4 regions of the Streptomyces sp. NPDC020780 genome follow, and region 3 is predicted to be linked to each of the others. Evidence: riboswitches for the same ligand, from Rfam matches in the RefSeq annotation. Region 3 holds a riboswitch; each other region holds the start of a gene.

What was found. Region 3 has a riboswitch for cyclic di-AMP ahead of ACH4VO_RS20625 (transglycosylase family protein). Riboswitches for the same ligand answer to the same signal wherever they lie in the genome.
Region 1: it holds a riboswitch for cyclic di-AMP, as region 3 does, so the genes downstream of both, ACH4VO_RS29565 (M23 family metallopeptidase) here and ACH4VO_RS20625 (transglycosylase family protein) in region 3, are expected to answer to the same signal.
Region 2: it holds a riboswitch for cyclic di-AMP, as region 3 does, so the genes downstream of both, ACH4VO_RS12385 (M23 family metallopeptidase) here and ACH4VO_RS20625 (transglycosylase family protein) in region 3, are expected to answer to the same signal.
Region 4: it holds a riboswitch for cyclic di-AMP, as region 3 does, so the genes downstream of both, ACH4VO_RS25250 (LysM peptidoglycan-binding domain-containing M23 family metallopeptidase) here and ACH4VO_RS20625 (transglycosylase family protein) in region 3, are expected to answer to the same signal.

The regions. Positions count from the first base shown of each region.
Region 1 is NZ_JBIRTB010000021.1:17,318-21,053, forward strand. It holds gene ACH4VO_RS29560 (PrsW family intramembrane metalloprotease) at 1-940, shown strand, start outside; gene ACH4VO_RS29565 (M23 family metallopeptidase) at 1,231-2,271, opposite strand; cyclic di-AMP (ydaO/yuaA leader) riboswitch at 2,283-2,435, opposite strand; gene ACH4VO_RS29570 (PP2C family protein-serine/threonine phosphatase) at 2,669-3,736, opposite strand, start outside.
Region 2 is NZ_JBIRTB010000005.1:383,503-387,238, forward strand. It holds gene ACH4VO_RS12380 (GntR family transcriptional regulator) at 12-719, opposite strand; gene ACH4VO_RS12385 (M23 family metallopeptidase) at 991-1,764, opposite strand; cyclic di-AMP (ydaO/yuaA leader) riboswitch at 1,778-1,945, opposite strand; gene ACH4VO_RS12390 (pitrilysin family protein) at 2,138-3,520, opposite strand; gene ACH4VO_RS12395 (pitrilysin family protein) at 3,547-3,736, opposite strand, start outside.
Region 3 is NZ_JBIRTB010000010.1:85,919-89,654, forward strand. It holds gene eno (phosphopyruvate hydratase) at 1-758, opposite strand, end outside; gene ACH4VO_RS20625 (transglycosylase family protein) at 1,089-1,787, opposite strand; cyclic di-AMP (ydaO/yuaA leader) riboswitch at 1,788-1,957, opposite strand; gene ACH4VO_RS20630 (transglycosylase family protein) at 2,248-3,291, opposite strand; gene ACH4VO_RS20635 (cytochrome P450) at 3,397-3,736, opposite strand, start outside.
Region 4 is NZ_JBIRTB010000014.1:91,634-95,369, forward strand. It holds gene ACH4VO_RS25240 (STM4011 family radical SAM protein) at 1-160, shown strand, start outside; gene ACH4VO_RS25245 (SGNH/GDSL hydrolase family protein) at 343-1,164, opposite strand; gene ACH4VO_RS25250 (LysM peptidoglycan-binding domain-containing M23 family metallopeptidase) at 1,346-2,269, opposite strand; cyclic di-AMP (ydaO/yuaA leader) riboswitch at 2,272-2,430, opposite strand; gene ACH4VO_RS25255 (tyrosine-protein phosphatase) at 2,856-3,665, shown strand.

The sequences.
Region 1 (3,736 bases), on a different contig from region 3:
AAGGGAGTTCGGCGGCGTCGTCGACGGGATCGTGGTCGCCGGCTTCACCGCCACCGGTTTCGCGTTCACCGAGAACATCCTCTACCTCGGCAACGCCTTCGGCGAGGACCAGCAGCTGGGGACAACGGGGTTCCCCTCGGTGACGGCCGGGACCTTCTTCGTACGAGCGGTCATGTCGCCGTTCGCGCACCCCCTGTTCACGGTGCTGACCGGCATCGGCTTCGGGATCGCCGCCGTCGGCGGCAGGCGGCACCCGGTGCGCCGGATCGTGCTGCCGGTGCTCGGGCTCCTCCTCGCCATGGGCCTGCACGCCCTGTGGAACGGCTCGTCGGCCTTCGGCGCCTACGGCTTCTACGTGGTGTACGGCGCGGTCATGGTCCCGGCCTTCGGCCTGGTGACCTGGCTGGCGATCTGGTCCCGCCAGCGGGAGCTGCGCACGCTCGCCGGCGAGCTGCCCGTCTACGCGGCGGCGGGCTGGCTCACCCCCGCCGAGCCGCTCGCCCTGGCTTCGATGCGGGCGCGTGGCCTGGCCCGCGACATGGCCAGGCACTGGAACAGCCAGCCGGACCGTGCCCGGGGCAGGGCCGCGGCCCGCGCGGTAGCGGAGTACGAGCTGTTCGCGACCTCGCTGGCGATGCTGCGCCGCAGGGCCCGCCACGACGGAGCGGGCCATGAGTTCGCCGTACGGGAGCAGGAGTTGCTGCACCATCTGTGGCAGCGCCGGGACGTCGCGGGCCCGGCCCTGACGTACGCGGCCCACGCGACGGGCCGGATACGCGCCCACCGGATGCCTCCGCCCGGCCCGTTCCCCCGCCAACTGCCCTACGACCGGCCGTATCCGCAGCAGCTCCCACCGCCGCACCGGCACTACGGCGGCCCCAACCCCTATCTGCACACCGGCGGTCAGCAGCCGGGCGGCCACCACCCGCCGCCCCGGTAGGGCCACCCGGCGCGCACGAGCGGGTTCCCGCGGACGCAGACCCGGCACCCGCAGACCAGGCACCCGCAGACCCGGAACAGCCAGGGGCGGTACCCGCACGGGCGGTCCGACGCAGCGGGCGGGCCCCCGGACGCAGACCCGGCACCCGCCCAGCCGGCACCCCCGGACCCCGGACAACCAGGCGCGGCACCCACGCCGCCCCCTGCCGTACGCAGACCGGCGGCCCTGACGTCGGGGGGTGTGCGTCAGGGCCGCCGGGGTTCGGGTGCGCCGTACGCCGGCGCGGGCGGTCAGATCGACAGGCCCTTGCTGCGCAGCCAGCTCATCGGGTCGATGCCCGAGCCGTCCGCGGTGTGGACCTCGAGGTGGAGGTGCGGGCCCGTCACATTGCCGGTGGCGCCGACGCGTCCGATGGTGTCACCCGTGCTGACCGTCTGACCGGCCGTGACGTCCATCGAGGACTGGTGGCAGTACCAGACCTCCGTACCGTCCTCGAGCTCGAGGACCGTGCGGTAGCCGTACGAGCCGGACCAGCCGGCCGACTTCACCGTTCCGCCGTGGACCGCCTTGACCGGGGTGCCGGTCGGCGCGGCGAAGTCCAGCCCGGTGTGGTAGCCGGAGGACCACATCGATCCGGCCTGGCCGTAGGTCGACGTGATCGTGTACGAGGACGTGGGGATGGCGTAGCTGGCGGCGAGCTTGGCGAGGCGCTCGGCCTCGGCCTTCTTCCTCGCAGCCTCCTCCGCCGCCTTCTTCTCGGCCGCGGCCTGGGCCTCGGCCTTGCTCTGCTGCTTGGCGGCCTGGGCCGCGGCCTCCTCGGCGGCGGCCTTCTCCTGCGCGGCCCTGGCCTCGGCATCGGCTCCGGCCTGCTGCTGCTCGGCCTGCTGGAGGATGCGCGCCCGCAGGGCCTCACCGGCGTCGGTGGTTCCCCCCTCCGCCTCGGCGGCGGTGATGCCGGCCGTGGTCAGCGGGGCGGAGGCGGCGAGGGTCTCGTGGTCCGCTTCGGCCTCGTCGGACATGAAAGCGCCCACGCCGGGAAGGGACGTGGCGTCGGGAAGCTTGTCCGCGATGGAATCGGGAAGAGAGATGGAGACCGGCGGCTTGCTCTGCGCGGTGGCCATGCCGCCCGCGCCGACGGCCGCGATGACACCGACGCCGAGGACGGTGGAGCTACGGGCGAGACCTCGCTGCTTGGCTACGCGGTGCCTGCCGCGCACGGGGCGGATGGATTCCTCGGTGGGATTCCACTCGTCCCAGGTCCTCTCCTCGCCACCGAACGAGTCGGTCCTGAAGGGTGACGGGGCCTCGGGGGCAGGCTGATTGGACGCCACGTGGGCGCACTCCTTTCCTTCCTTCTCGCCTACCGGGTTAGCTGACGGGTTCGGAGCAGGAAGGTCTCCTACGGGTCCCTTCGTCTCTCACGAGACGCAGGTGCCCGATTCACCCCATGTAGGTGGTTCCCCGGTTCCCTTGCGGAATTCGGCGCTCGCGCACGGTGCCGCCTCTGGCGACGACTGGGACAACCGCGCTGCGTTATCGAACGTTAATAGAGACCAGGGCCCGATTCCAAGCCGTTCCAGGTGATCATTCACGCCTACGACCTGCATTTTTATGGGTGAAACGGTCACAAACGGACGAGTTGCATATCCCTTTACCGACCATCAGTTTCTGACGGAGTGTCAAACGTTATGCGTAGCGGCGTCCTTCGATCACGGACAGTCGCAGCGGTCATCCCTCGCCCCTCCCCACGATCTTCACCGTCGTCCGCCGCTCCGGCTGCCCCCGGGCGGGCCGCCCGACCGCCAGGAGCGCCATGTCGTCCGTGGACCGGCCCCCGGTGTGCAGCCGTACGTCGTCGGTGAGGGCGGAGAGCAGCTCGTCGGGTCCGGGGAAGATCCGGCCACGCAGCCGGTCCGCCGGGTCGTAGAAGGCACCGTCCGCGTTCCGGGCCTCGGAGAGGCCGTCCGTGAACACCAGAAGCGTCGCCCCGGGCGGCATGGCCCACTCGTCCGACCGGTCCGGCCACACGTCCAGCCCCATGCCGATCGGCAGGGCGGGAGCACTGGGCGACAACACGTCGAGCGCCCCGTCTCCGTGCAGCAGGATCGGCTCGGGGTGACCGCGGTTGACGATCCGCACCGTGTCCGAACCCGCCGGGATCTCGGCGAGTACGGCGGTGACGAACCCCTCCATGGTGTCGAGCCCGCCACGCCGCGTGCCCTCCCGCGCCAGCGCGCGCTCCAGCCGCTGGGCCACGCCCTCCAGCGACAGCTCCTGCTCGGCCGCCTCCCGGAACGCCCCGATCACCACGGCCACCGCCCCCACGGCCTCCAGCCCCTTGCCGCGTACGTCCCCCACGACCAGCCGGACCCCGTGCGGTGTGTCCGCGACGGCGAACAGGTCACCGCCGACGAACTCGTCCGCCTGGGCCGCCTCGTACCGTGCCGCAACCAGCAGCCCGCCGATGCGGTCGTCCGGCGCCGGGAGCACCGCCCGCATCGCGGTGGCCGCGACGGCGCGGGCCGAGGCCAGCTGCTCGTTGCTGCGCCGTACGACGGCGTTGATGACGAGGGCGAGCCCGGAGACGGTGATCAGGGTGAGCAGGTCGGTGACCGGCACGACCCTGGCGAGCGTGCCGTCGGAGAGCCGGATGGCGAGGACGACGAGGACCGCGGCGACGCCGGTACGGAGCGTGCTGGCCATCGAGAAGAAGGGGGCGGCGAGCAGCGGAGCCGCGGCGAAGAACGGGACGGCCGTGACCGCGGCCGGCGTCACGGTGTCGAAGACGACTCCGAC
Region 2 (3,736 bases), on a different contig from region 3:
CGGCGCCGTTGTTAATGGCGTAGCCCCACGATGTTTACGGCGTGTTGCGAAGTGCTCACCCGCGTTCCGCCCGTCGCCGCGCGCCCCGTCCGGCCCACGCGGCGCAGCCGGTGCGCGGCGGTGGCGCGTTCGGCGTGCTGGGCGGCGAGGGCCCTGGCGCGTTCCGCATCTCCGCGGGCCACGGCGTCCACGATGGCTCCGTGCTCGGCCCACGAGTCGGCGGGCCGGACCGGCTGCTCGACGGTGTACATCCAGGCGATCTTGTGGCGGAGCTGGGTGAGCAGCGCGATCAGCGCGGGGCTGCCGGACGCCTGGGCCAGCGTCTCGTGGAACCAGCCGCCCAGCGAGCGCAGATCCTCCCCCTCCCCGCGCCGCACCCGCTCCTGCCCCAGCCTGACCAGCCCGCGGAGCACCTTGAGGTGTGCCTCGCTGCGGCGCTGCGCGGCTCGCGCGGCGCCCAGCGGCTCCAGGAGCATCCGGATCTCCAGCAGGTCGGCTGCCTCCTCTTCCGTGGGCTCGGCCACGCAGGCGCCGGCGTGCCGGCGGGTGACGACGAACCCCTCGGACTCCAGGGTGCGCAGCGCCTCGCGCACCGGGACGCGGGAGACGCCGTAACGACGCGCGAGTACCTCTTCGGTCAGGCGGCTGCCGCGCGCGAAGACACCGGAGACGATGTCGTCACGGACAGCCGTGCATACCGAATGCGCGGGAATACGCATGTCCGAACCTCCGCCTTGATCCCCGCGGAACGCGGCCGATCGACGCCTGTTCTGTGACTCTATTGCAATCCGCCGTAATTCCCGACGGCGGGGTCGAATTCATGGATATCTTCTGGCCACGGACGGCTTCGGCCAGATGCGGATCCGGAAGGGTCTGTGGGGTCCGTGGGGTCCGTGGGGTCGCCGGGGCACGCCGAAGGCCCCGGCGGGCTTGGGGCCTTCGGTGGAGTGGCGCCGCGCCGACCGGGGGCCGTCCCGGGCGCCGGACCTGTCAGACCTGGACGCCGTGGGCGCGGAGGTATGCGACAGGGTCCATGTCCGAGCCGTACTCCGGGCTCGTCCGCGCCTCGAAGTGCAGGTGCGGCCCCGTGGAGTTGCCCGTCGAGCCCGAGAGGCCTATCCGCTCACCCGAGGCGACGCTCTGGCCGACGGAGACGCCGATCGAGGAGAGGTGGCCGTACTGGGTGTACGTGCCGTCCGCCATCCGGAGCACGATGTTGTTGCCGTACGCACCGCCCCAGCCCGCCTCGACGACCGTGCCGGCGCCGACCGCGACCACGGAGGTGCCGGAGGCGGCGCGGAAGTCCACACCGGAGTGGCTGCCGGAGGACCAGAGGGAGCCGCCCGACTTGTAGCCGGTGGTCACGTACGAACCGGCGACCGGGAGGTGGAAGGCGTTGAGCCGGGCGCGCTCCGCGGCGCGGGCGGCGCGTGCCTTCTCCTCGCGCACCTCGGCGGCACGGGCCTCCGCCTTGCGCTTCGCCTCGGCCTTCGCACGGGCCTCCGCCTCGGCCTGCGCCGCCAGGTCGGCCTGGTGCTGCTGGGCCTCGGCCTGGGCCTCGATCTGAGCGGCGAGGGTGGTGTCGATGGCGACGGCCTGGGTCAGTCCGGTGGTGCTGACTGCGGGGGCGTCGGAGTCGGCGGCGAGGGCGGGGGACGCCGTGGCGCCGACGGTGGCCAGGGCCGCGATGCCGACGGCCCGGGCGCCGTGGCGCGACAGGCGGCTCGGGGCACGGTGCTTCCCGGTGGCACGGGTGAACGCCATGGAGGAGTTGATCCTTTCCTTCCTTCTCGCCTACCGGGTTAGCTGACGGGTTCGGAGCAGGAAGGTCTCCTACGGGCCCCTGCGTCCCGCACGGGACGCAGGGGCCCGATTCACCCCAGGGACTGCGTGGGTCCCCGGCTCCCCAGGCTCGCGCCTGACGGGGACTCGGCGATGGCTGCCCGGTGCCGCGGTCGCGGCTGATGTCCGGCGGACAGCCGAGCCGACGCTAGGACGGGCGCCTGTCGTTCACCAAACGAAGACGGGCTTTTGTCACACATCCCACAGGGCATACCGGATGATCATCACTCAAGCCGGACAAAGAGACGGGCCCCGGCGCGGCTTCACTCGCCGGGGCCCGTCCGCTGCCGCTGGGTCAGCCGCTGACGACCGACACCTCGCCGATACCCAGTGCCCTGACGGGCTCCGCGATCTGCGCGGCGTCCCCGACGAGGACGGTGACCAGCCGGTCCACCGGGAAGGCGCTGACCACCGCGGCGGTCGCCTCGACGGTGCCGGTCTCTGCCAGGCGCGCGTACAGCCGGGCCTGGTAGTCGTCCGGAAGGTGCTGCTCCACCTGGTCGGCCAGGGTGCCCGCGACGGAGGCCGCCGTCTCGTACTTCAGCGGGGCCACCCCCACGAGGTTCTGCACCGCGGTCTCCCGCTCGGCGTCGGTGAGCCCTTCGGCCGCCAGGGTCCGCAGGACCGTCCACAGGTCCGCCAGCGCGGGACCGGTGGACTCCGTGTCCACGGAACCACTGATGGCGAGCATCGCCGCGCCGGTCGCCCCCGTGGAGGAGCCGGGCGCCGCCGAGCGCAGGACCTGACCGAAGGCCCGGACCCCGTACGTGTAGCCCTTCTCCTCACGCAGCACGCGGTCCAGCCGCGAGGTGAGGGTGCCGCCCAGGCAGTACGTGCCGAGGACCTGGGCCGGCCACACGCTGTCGTGCCGGTCCGCGCCGATCCGGCCGATCAGCAGCTGCGTCTGAACGGCACCGGGCCGGTCCACGATGACGACGCGGCCGGTGTCGTCCGCGGTGATCGGCGGCACGGGCCGGGCTTGGGCGGTGTTGCCCGACCAGTCGCCGAGCGTGTCGGCCAGGAGCGCGTCCAGGTCCACGCCGGTGAGGTCACCGACGACCACCGCCGTCGCCGTGGACGGGCGGACATGGGCGTCGTAGAAGGCGCGTACGGCCTCGGCGTCGATCCGGCGCACCGTCTCCTCGGTGCCCTGGCGCGGGCGCGACATGCGCGCCGTGGCCGGGAAGAGCTCCTTGGAGAGCTGCTTGGCGGCGCGCCGGGCCGGGTTGGCCTGCTCGTGGGGGATCTCGTCGAGCCGGTTGCCCACCAGGCGCTCGATCTCGCTCCCGGAGAGGGCCGGGGCGCGCAGCGCCTCGGCGACCAGGCCGAGCGCCTTGGCCAGCCGGGAGACCGGGACTTCCAGGGAGACCCGGATGCCGGGGTGGTCGGCGTGCGCGTCGAGCGTGGCACCGCAGCGCTCCAGCTCGGCGGCGAACTCCTCCGCGGAGTGCTTGTCCGTGCCCTCGGACAGGGCCCGCGCCATGATCGTGGCGACCCCGTCCAGGCCGTCGGGCTCGGCGTCCAGCGGCGCGTCCAGGAAGATCTCCACGGCGACGACCTGCTGGCCGGGGCGGTGGCAGCGCAGCACGGTCAGCCCGTTGGGCAGGGCGCCGCGCTCGGGCGCGGGGAAGGCCCACGGCCTGGCCTCGCCGGCGGTCGGCTGCGGGTGGTACTCCATCGTCACTCCAGTCACGGCGGCGTCGGTCACTTGTCGGCCCCCTCGTGCGCGCCGGCGGTGTCCGCCGGAGCTTCCTCCGCCGTTCCCCCGGCCTCGTCGGCCGGTTCGACCGGCTCGTAGACCAGGACCGCGCGGTTGTCGGGCCGCAGATGGGCCCGGGCGGCGTCCCGTACCTCCTCGGCGCTCACGTCGAGGACGCGCCGCACCGCGGTCAGG
Region 3 (3,736 bases):
ACGCCGTCCTTGTAGAACTCGGAGGCGGCGACGTCCAGCGCGAGCGCGATGTCGCGGCCGGGGACGTAACCGGCCTCCTTGACGGCCTCGAGGATGAGGTCGAGGGCGGCGCGGTTGGACTCGAGGTTCGGCGCGAAGCCGCCCTCGTCGCCGAGACCGGTGGACAGGCCCTTGGTCTTGAGGACCTTCTTCAGCGTGTGGTAGATCTCCGCGCCCCAGCGCAGGGCCTCGGAGAAGGACTCGGCGCCGATGGGCGCGATCATGAACTCCTGGATGTCCACGTTGGAGTCGGCGTGCGAGCCGCCGTTCAGGATGTTCATCATCGGAACGGGCAGCAGGTGCGCGTTCGGGCCGCCGAGGTAGCGGAACAGCGGGAGGTCGGAGGCCTCGGACGCCGCGTGGGCCACGGCGAGCGAGACGCCGAGGATGGCGTTGGCGCCGAGCGAGCCCTTGTTCTCGGTGGCGTCGAGGTCGAACATCGCCTGGTCGATGAGGCGCTGCTCGGTGGCGTCGTACCCGACGAGCTCCGGGCCGATCTGCTCGATCACGGCCAGGACGGCCTTCTCGACCCCCTTGCCGTGGTAGCGGTTGGGGTCGCCGTCGCGAAGCTCGATGGCCTCGAACGCACCGGTGGAGGCGCCGGACGGAACGGCAGCACGACCCGTGCTGCCGTCGTCGAGGCCGACCTCGACCTCGACCGTGGGGTTGCCCCGGGAGTCGAGGATTTCCCTGGCTACGACGACGTCGATGGACGGCACGAGGCATCTCCTTCTGGGATATGACACTGGTTGTGCAGGGTCACTGTGGCCTTGCGACACGAGCCTAACCGGCCCGGCCCGCTCCGTCGGCCGACCGCCCGTCCCCTGGGACGAAAAAGGACCCAAGAGCCTGCATTCCGGGCAAAGGTCCAAGAAATACCGGCCAGTAGCTACAAAGGTTGAACGGTCAGCCGCGAACCCGGCAGCCCTACGAGGCCCCGGACACGCCTCCGGCCCGGCGCGCACGGGGGGGTGTGAGCGCGCCGGGCCGGACAGCACGCAGGGTGCCGCCGGGCACCCCGCGTCCCTGGGAAGGAGGAGGGCCCGGGACTACTTCAGGTGGAGCTGCTGCCCCGGGAAGATGAGGTCGGCGCTCTCGACGATGTCGTCGTTCAGCGTGAACAGCTTGTGCCAGCCGCCCTTGACGTGCTTCGCCTCGGCGATCTTGCTGAGGGTGTCGCCCGCCTTCACCTTGTACTCCCCGTCACCCTTCTTGACCTTGCCGCCCGTCGGGGTGGTGACGGTCTTCGCCGCCTCCGGGGCCTTGCGGGTCTCGCTGCGCGTGGTGGGCTGCTCGGCCTTGCGCTCCGGCGCGGCCTGCGGGGCCGTGTCGCCGTTCTTCGCGGAACCGGTGTCGACACCCGGGTCCACACCGTCGTTCGTCAGGCCGCCGGCACCGGCGCAGGCCCAGGCACCCGGGCCCTGCATGGCGAGAAGCTTCTCGGCGGTGGCTATCTGCTGCGCCTTGGAGGCCAGGTCGGCCCGGGCGGCGTACTGCGTGCCGCCGGCGGCGGCCCAGCTGGACGCCGAGAACTGCAGGCCGCCGTAGTAACCGTTGCCGGTGTTGATCGACCAGTTACCGCCGGACTCGCACTGCGCGACGGCGTCCCACGTGGCGACGGAAGCGGCTGAGGCGCCCGTCGCACCCATCAGGGGGACGGCGACGGCGGCACCGGCCACGCCGACCAGGGTGGCGACACGGACGGCCTTGGACGGGCGGCGGTGCTTGCCCTTGCTGGAAAGCAGCATGGTTCTCCTCACCGACGCCTACGAGGTGAGCTGTCGGGTTCGGGCTGTGAGTCGCCCGGTCGCCCGCTCTCGCGGCCGACTTCACCCCGAGCCGGTCCTCGCCCGTCTCTCGACGGCCGGGCCCGGCACTTACCTGGGTCCCCCGCTCCTGCCTACGGCGCTTTACGCGTCTGTCCCCTTCGTCCGACGGCAGGATTCGGCGTGACGGTCGAAGGTGCCCGCGGTGCGAGCGGTTCCGACCGTAAACACAGGCAAGCCCGACATTCAAAGATGGACATAACGACCAATCAGCCCGTACCACCCCGGGGAGATGGATGATTTCCGCAGGTCGGAGCGGATATGGGCGGACCGGGCGGGCGCGAACCGCCAGTTGAAGCAAAGAGACCCATGTCTCACTTACGCATAAGTGGACATAGGCCTCTGAACTGCCCCCGCTTTCGGGGTGTTTTCCCGTTTTCGATCAGTTGCCGGCAGCGGCTTCCGCGCCGCTCCCCGTACCCGTACCGGCGTCCGCAGGCGCGGAGTCGGAGGCGCCCTGGAGGCTCAGGTCGAGGTTCTGGCCCGGGAGGATCAGGTCGGGGTCGGAACCCAGCTCGTCCTTGTTGGCCTCGTACAGCGCCGTCCAGCCGCCGGGCAGTTCCTGCGCGTCGGCGATCGCCCAGAGGTTGTCGCCCTCGCGGACGGTGTACGAGGCGTCCGTGCCCGCCTCCGCGCCCGTGCGCGCCCCTGCGTCGCCGCGCGAGGCGTGCCGGCCGGACTCGCGGGCGCTCCCGGCGTCCGCCTCGGCGCTCGCCTCCGGGGCAGGCGTACCGCGGTGCTTGCCGCCCTTGGCGCTCTCGCCCCGCGCGGGCCCGGAGCCCTGGGAAGCCTCGGATGCCGCGGGCGAGGGGGTGGCGGAAGGCGAGGACGGGTCGGCCGAGTCGGCGTCGGCCCTGCCGCTCTTGCCCTGCTCGTCCTGCTTGCCGGTCGTGCCGCTCGGCCGGTCCTTCTCGTCCGCGGCGGTGCCGCCCTTCGCGTCCGCCTCGCCGGTACGGTCCGACGCCTCCGGCGAGGGGGCGCCCGAGGGGCTCGCGGAGTCCGACGGCTCGGCGGCCGGATCGCCGCCCGGGTCGACACCCGGCAGGGTGCCGTCCACGGCGAGCCCGGAGATCAGCGCACAACTGGGCCAGGCCTGCGGCCCCTTGGCGTCCAAAACCTTCTCGGCGACCGCGATCTGCTGCGAGCGGCTGGCGAGGTCGGCCCGCGCCGCGTACGCCGTACCACCGAAGGCCGACCAGGTGTCCTGCGAGAACTGGAGACCGCCGTACTGGCCGTTGCCCAGGTCGGCACTCCATGTGCCACCGCTCTCGCACTCGGCGACCCGGTCCCAGGTCGACGCCTCGGCGGCGTGGGCGCCGCCCGCACCGAGCAGCGGGATGGCGATGGCCGATCCCGTCACGCCCGCGGCGACGACGATGGCGGGTGCCTGACGAGGGCGACGGTGTCTGCCGTTCGCGGAGCCCATGGGATTGCCTTCCGTGTGACCGACGTGTGGCTGGTGAGTCGAACGGTGAACCTAGCCGGACTCGAACGTGTGTCACAAGTCGATGCAGCGGAGATCACGCGAACATCACAGACTTGACGGAGGGTCACTCCCGACGGACCGGTGTCCGGGATCGAACTCCACGGGAAGAGTGCGCAGTCCGCGCATGATGAGCCCTCCACGCCACCGTACGTCGGCCGCTTCCGGAGCGAGCCGCAGGTCAGGAAGGCGCCGCAGCAGGGTGGCCAGCGCCGTCCGCCCCTCCAGACGGGCCAGGGGAGCTCCCAGGCAGTAGTGGATGCCGTGCCCGTATCCGAGGTGCTGATTGTCACTCCGCGCGAGGTCCAGGGTGTCCGCATCCCGGAATCGCTCCGGGTCGCGGTCCGCGGCGGCCAGGACCACGAGCACGGGGTCCCCGACCGCGATG
Region 4 (3,736 bases), on a different contig from region 3:
CCACATCGGCTATGTGCACCTGGAGACACTGCCGTTGTACGACGTCTTCGCGGGCGGCGTGCTGGAGCGGATACCCGCCCGCCCGCTGCGGATCCCCCTCCCGGGCGGTCTCGCGCCGCCGGTCGCGGAGCGGCCTCTGCTGCCCGTGATCACCCGGTAGCGGAGTTCGCTCGGCAGGGCCGCAGCCGCGATCCGGTACGCCGCCCCCGGCGGGAGGCGGCGTACCTCACGGGCCGGCTGCCGCACCTCGCGGTGGCGCCGCGTCAGGTACCCGGCGGGCCACCGCTCGCCCGACCGGCCCCTCGCCCCCGCCGCCGGCGTGGTCCCGGTCACGCACCGCTATCACAGGGGGAGCAGATCGGGACGCTTGGCCTCGACGTGGTCCCCCGACGACTCGCCGCGCAGCCGCCGCCCGATCCACGGGACGAGGTACTCGCGCGCCCAGTGGATGTCGTCGCGGCGCACCTCGAGCGTGCCGCGCTGCAACTGCGGCGGCCACCCCTGGTCGGGATCGGCCGGCACCTCGATCCCGAGGACCTGGGCGGCCCGAAGCGCGACCCTGGTGTGTCCCTCGGCGGAGAGGTGCAGCCGGTCGGCGTCCCAGGCACGCCTGTCCTGGACGGACCGCAGCGACCACAGGTCCAGGACCGGGCAGTCGTAGCGGTCGGCGATGGACCGGACATGGGCGGTGTACGTGGCGATCTTGCCGCGCAGGTGCCGGAGTACCGGGATACCGCGGGTGTCGAAGCCGGTGGTGACCATGACGGTGCCGACCGCCTGTGTCAGGTCGGCGACCGCGCGCTCGAAGCGTTCGGCCACGTCGTCCGGGTCGGAGCCCGGCCGGATGATGTCGTTGCCTCCCGCGCAGAAGCTGACCAGGTCGGGGGCCAGTTCCTTGGCGCGGGGCACCTGTTCCTCGACGATCTGGTCGAGGAGGCGTCCGCGTACGGCGAGATTGGCGTAGCGGAAATGCCCGTGCGGGTCGTCCACCGGGCCGGCCTCCGGAACCGGGAGCTGGTCGGCGAGGAGCACCGCGAACCGGTCCGCCCAGCCGACGAGCCTCCCGTCTGGGCCGGGGTCTCCGACGCCTTCGGTGAAGCTGTCGCCGATCGCTGCGTACGACCCGATGACGCCTCGTTGTCTGTTTCTCGAATCGTCTGCCACAAGCGCATATCCTGCACCGTAGAATGTGACCTACGCGACCGTAATGAGGGGTTGACGGGTGGTGAGAAAGACCACCTGGTCAGGTTTCGGTAAAGCAGGAATAAGGAAGAGGGCGGTGCGCCGCCGCGCACCGCCCTCTTACTCGGTCCCTCTGCTGAACTGCCGCACCTACGCGGTCGCGTCAGATGGAGACGCCGTGCGAGCGCAGGTAGGCGATGGGGTCGACGTCCGAGCCGTAGCTCGGACCGGTGCGGACCTCGAAGTGCAGGTGCGGGCCGGTGGAGTTGCCGGTGCTGCCGGAGAGGCCGATCTGCTGGCCGCCGGTGACGGTCTGGCCGGCGGAGACGTCCAGCGAGGACAGGTGGCCGTACTGGGAGTACATGCCGTCGCTGTGCTGGATGACGACCTCGTTCCCGTACGAGCCGCTCCACCCGGCCGAGACGACGGTGCCGGGGCCGATGGACCGGACGCTGGTACCGGAGGCCGCCTGGAAGTCGGATCCCGTGTGGTAGCCGCTGGCCCAGCTGGAGCCGGAGGCGTGGTACTGGGTGGTGACGTTGGCGTCGGCCACCGGGGTGGTGTAGCCGGAGCTGTTGCTCGCGGCGGCGGTGGTTTCGGCGGCGTCCGTCACCGCGGCCGCCTTCTCCACGGGGGCGGCAGCCTTCGGCGCCGGCTCCGCCTTGGTGGGTGCCGCCTTGGTGGGTGCGGCCTTCGCGGCGGGAGCGGACGCCTCGGCGCCGAGGGTCAGCTTCATGCCCGGGAAGATCAGGCTCGGGTTGTCGCCGACGACCTCGCGGTTGTCCTTGTACAGCTTCTGCCAGCCACCCTTGATCTTCTGGGCGGACGCGATCTTCGCCAGGTAGTCGCCCGGGACGACGGAGTAGGTCGCGGTGACGCTCTCCTTCTTCGCGGCCGGAGCGGCCGGCGCGGACTGCGCCGCGGCCGCGGCTGCGGGCTTGGTGGCCGGGGCGGCCTGCTCCGCGGCGTGGGCGCCGGTGGCGCCGATCAGCGGAAGGGCGAGTACGGCGCCGCCGGCCCCCGCGGCTATGACGCCTCGGGAGATCGGCCCGGTCTTCGTACGGCGGTGCTTACCCTGTGCGGGCATGGTGCTTTCCTCTCCGGCGCCTGCGAGGTGAGCTGTCGGGTTCGGACTGGAGATGCCCGGCCGCGTCGGACGCGACTTGACCCCGAGCCGTCCGGATCTCCCGGTCGGCGGCTTACCTGGTTCCCCCGCTCCTGCCACACGTGGGTCGGTGCGGATTCCGGGCGGCGGCAGGATTAGGCGTTCCGTCCGGATTGACGGTGACCGTAAGCGAGTGGGGACGGGGTGAACAAGCCACCGGCTCCCGACCGGAATGCGCGCCTCAATTCCGGTACGGAATTCCCGTCACACTCCGTGGATTACGGATCTTGGCTTTCCGCGCGGCGCGGGGAATACCCGTCGGCCTTTCCGCCACACACCGTCACGGATATGATCCCGCTCACCCGGGACCTTCCATCTCCCGCATAAGACCGGCATGTTCGCCTAAATGCACCAATACGGACACAGCCTTCGCACCCCCGGCACACCCGGGTGAGGGCACGCGCATCGGCCGAGGGCACGGCCATGGCCCGGCGCCCCCGTGTCGTATCGTCGCGAGCGTGCCCTTCGCCGGCGAGCGGCGCCGGCACCAGACACTCCAGGAGTCCTTGTGACGCAGCTGCCAGAGGTTCCGCCGGCCGATGCCGAGCTCACCGGTGTCCGCAACTTCCGCGATGTGGGCGGGCTCCCGACCGTCGACGGCCGGAGGGTGCGCCAGGGGCGCCTCTACCGCAGCGGCCACCTGGCGCACGCCACGGAGTCGGACGCCGCGTTCCTGGCCGGCCTGGGCCTGCACACCGTCTTCGACTTCCGTAACGCCGCCGACCACAAGCTCGACGGCCATGACGTGGAGCTGCCGGGCGTCCGGAACGTCAGCATTCCGCTCTCCGACCCGGCGGACGGCGCCGAGTTCTGGCGGCTGGTACGGGACGGCGACATCCGGCAGCTGCGTTCGATCCTCGCCGACGGCAAGGGGACCGCGCGCATGATCGCCTCGTACCGGGCCATCATCACGGACCGCACCGCGGAACACAGCCGCGTGCTGCACGCACTGGCCGAGGACAGTGTTCCGGCGCTCATGCACTGCGCGGCGGGCAAGGACCGGGCCGGCCTGTCGGTCGCGGTCTCGCTCCTCGCCGTCGGCGTCGAGCGGGAAGCCATCGAGGCGGACTACCTCAAGTCCGACGACACGCACCGCCGATACCGGATCCGGCGGAGCGACACGTCGTCGGCGGGGATGTCGCAGGAGGTCCTGGAGCTCTTGAATCCGCTCTTCGGAGCGCGCTCCGAGTACCTCGCCGCCGCCTTTGCCGCGATCGAGGAGAACTGGGGCAGCACGGACCGCTACCTCCGGGACGGCTTGAAGCTCTCCCCGGAGACCCGCGAGAGGCTGCGCGAGCGCCTCGTCGAGGACGCGTGACCGCAGCTCCGGCGACGCGCCGTTCACCATCATCACCCTTGGCACCGGGGCGACACCCCGACACGGCGGGC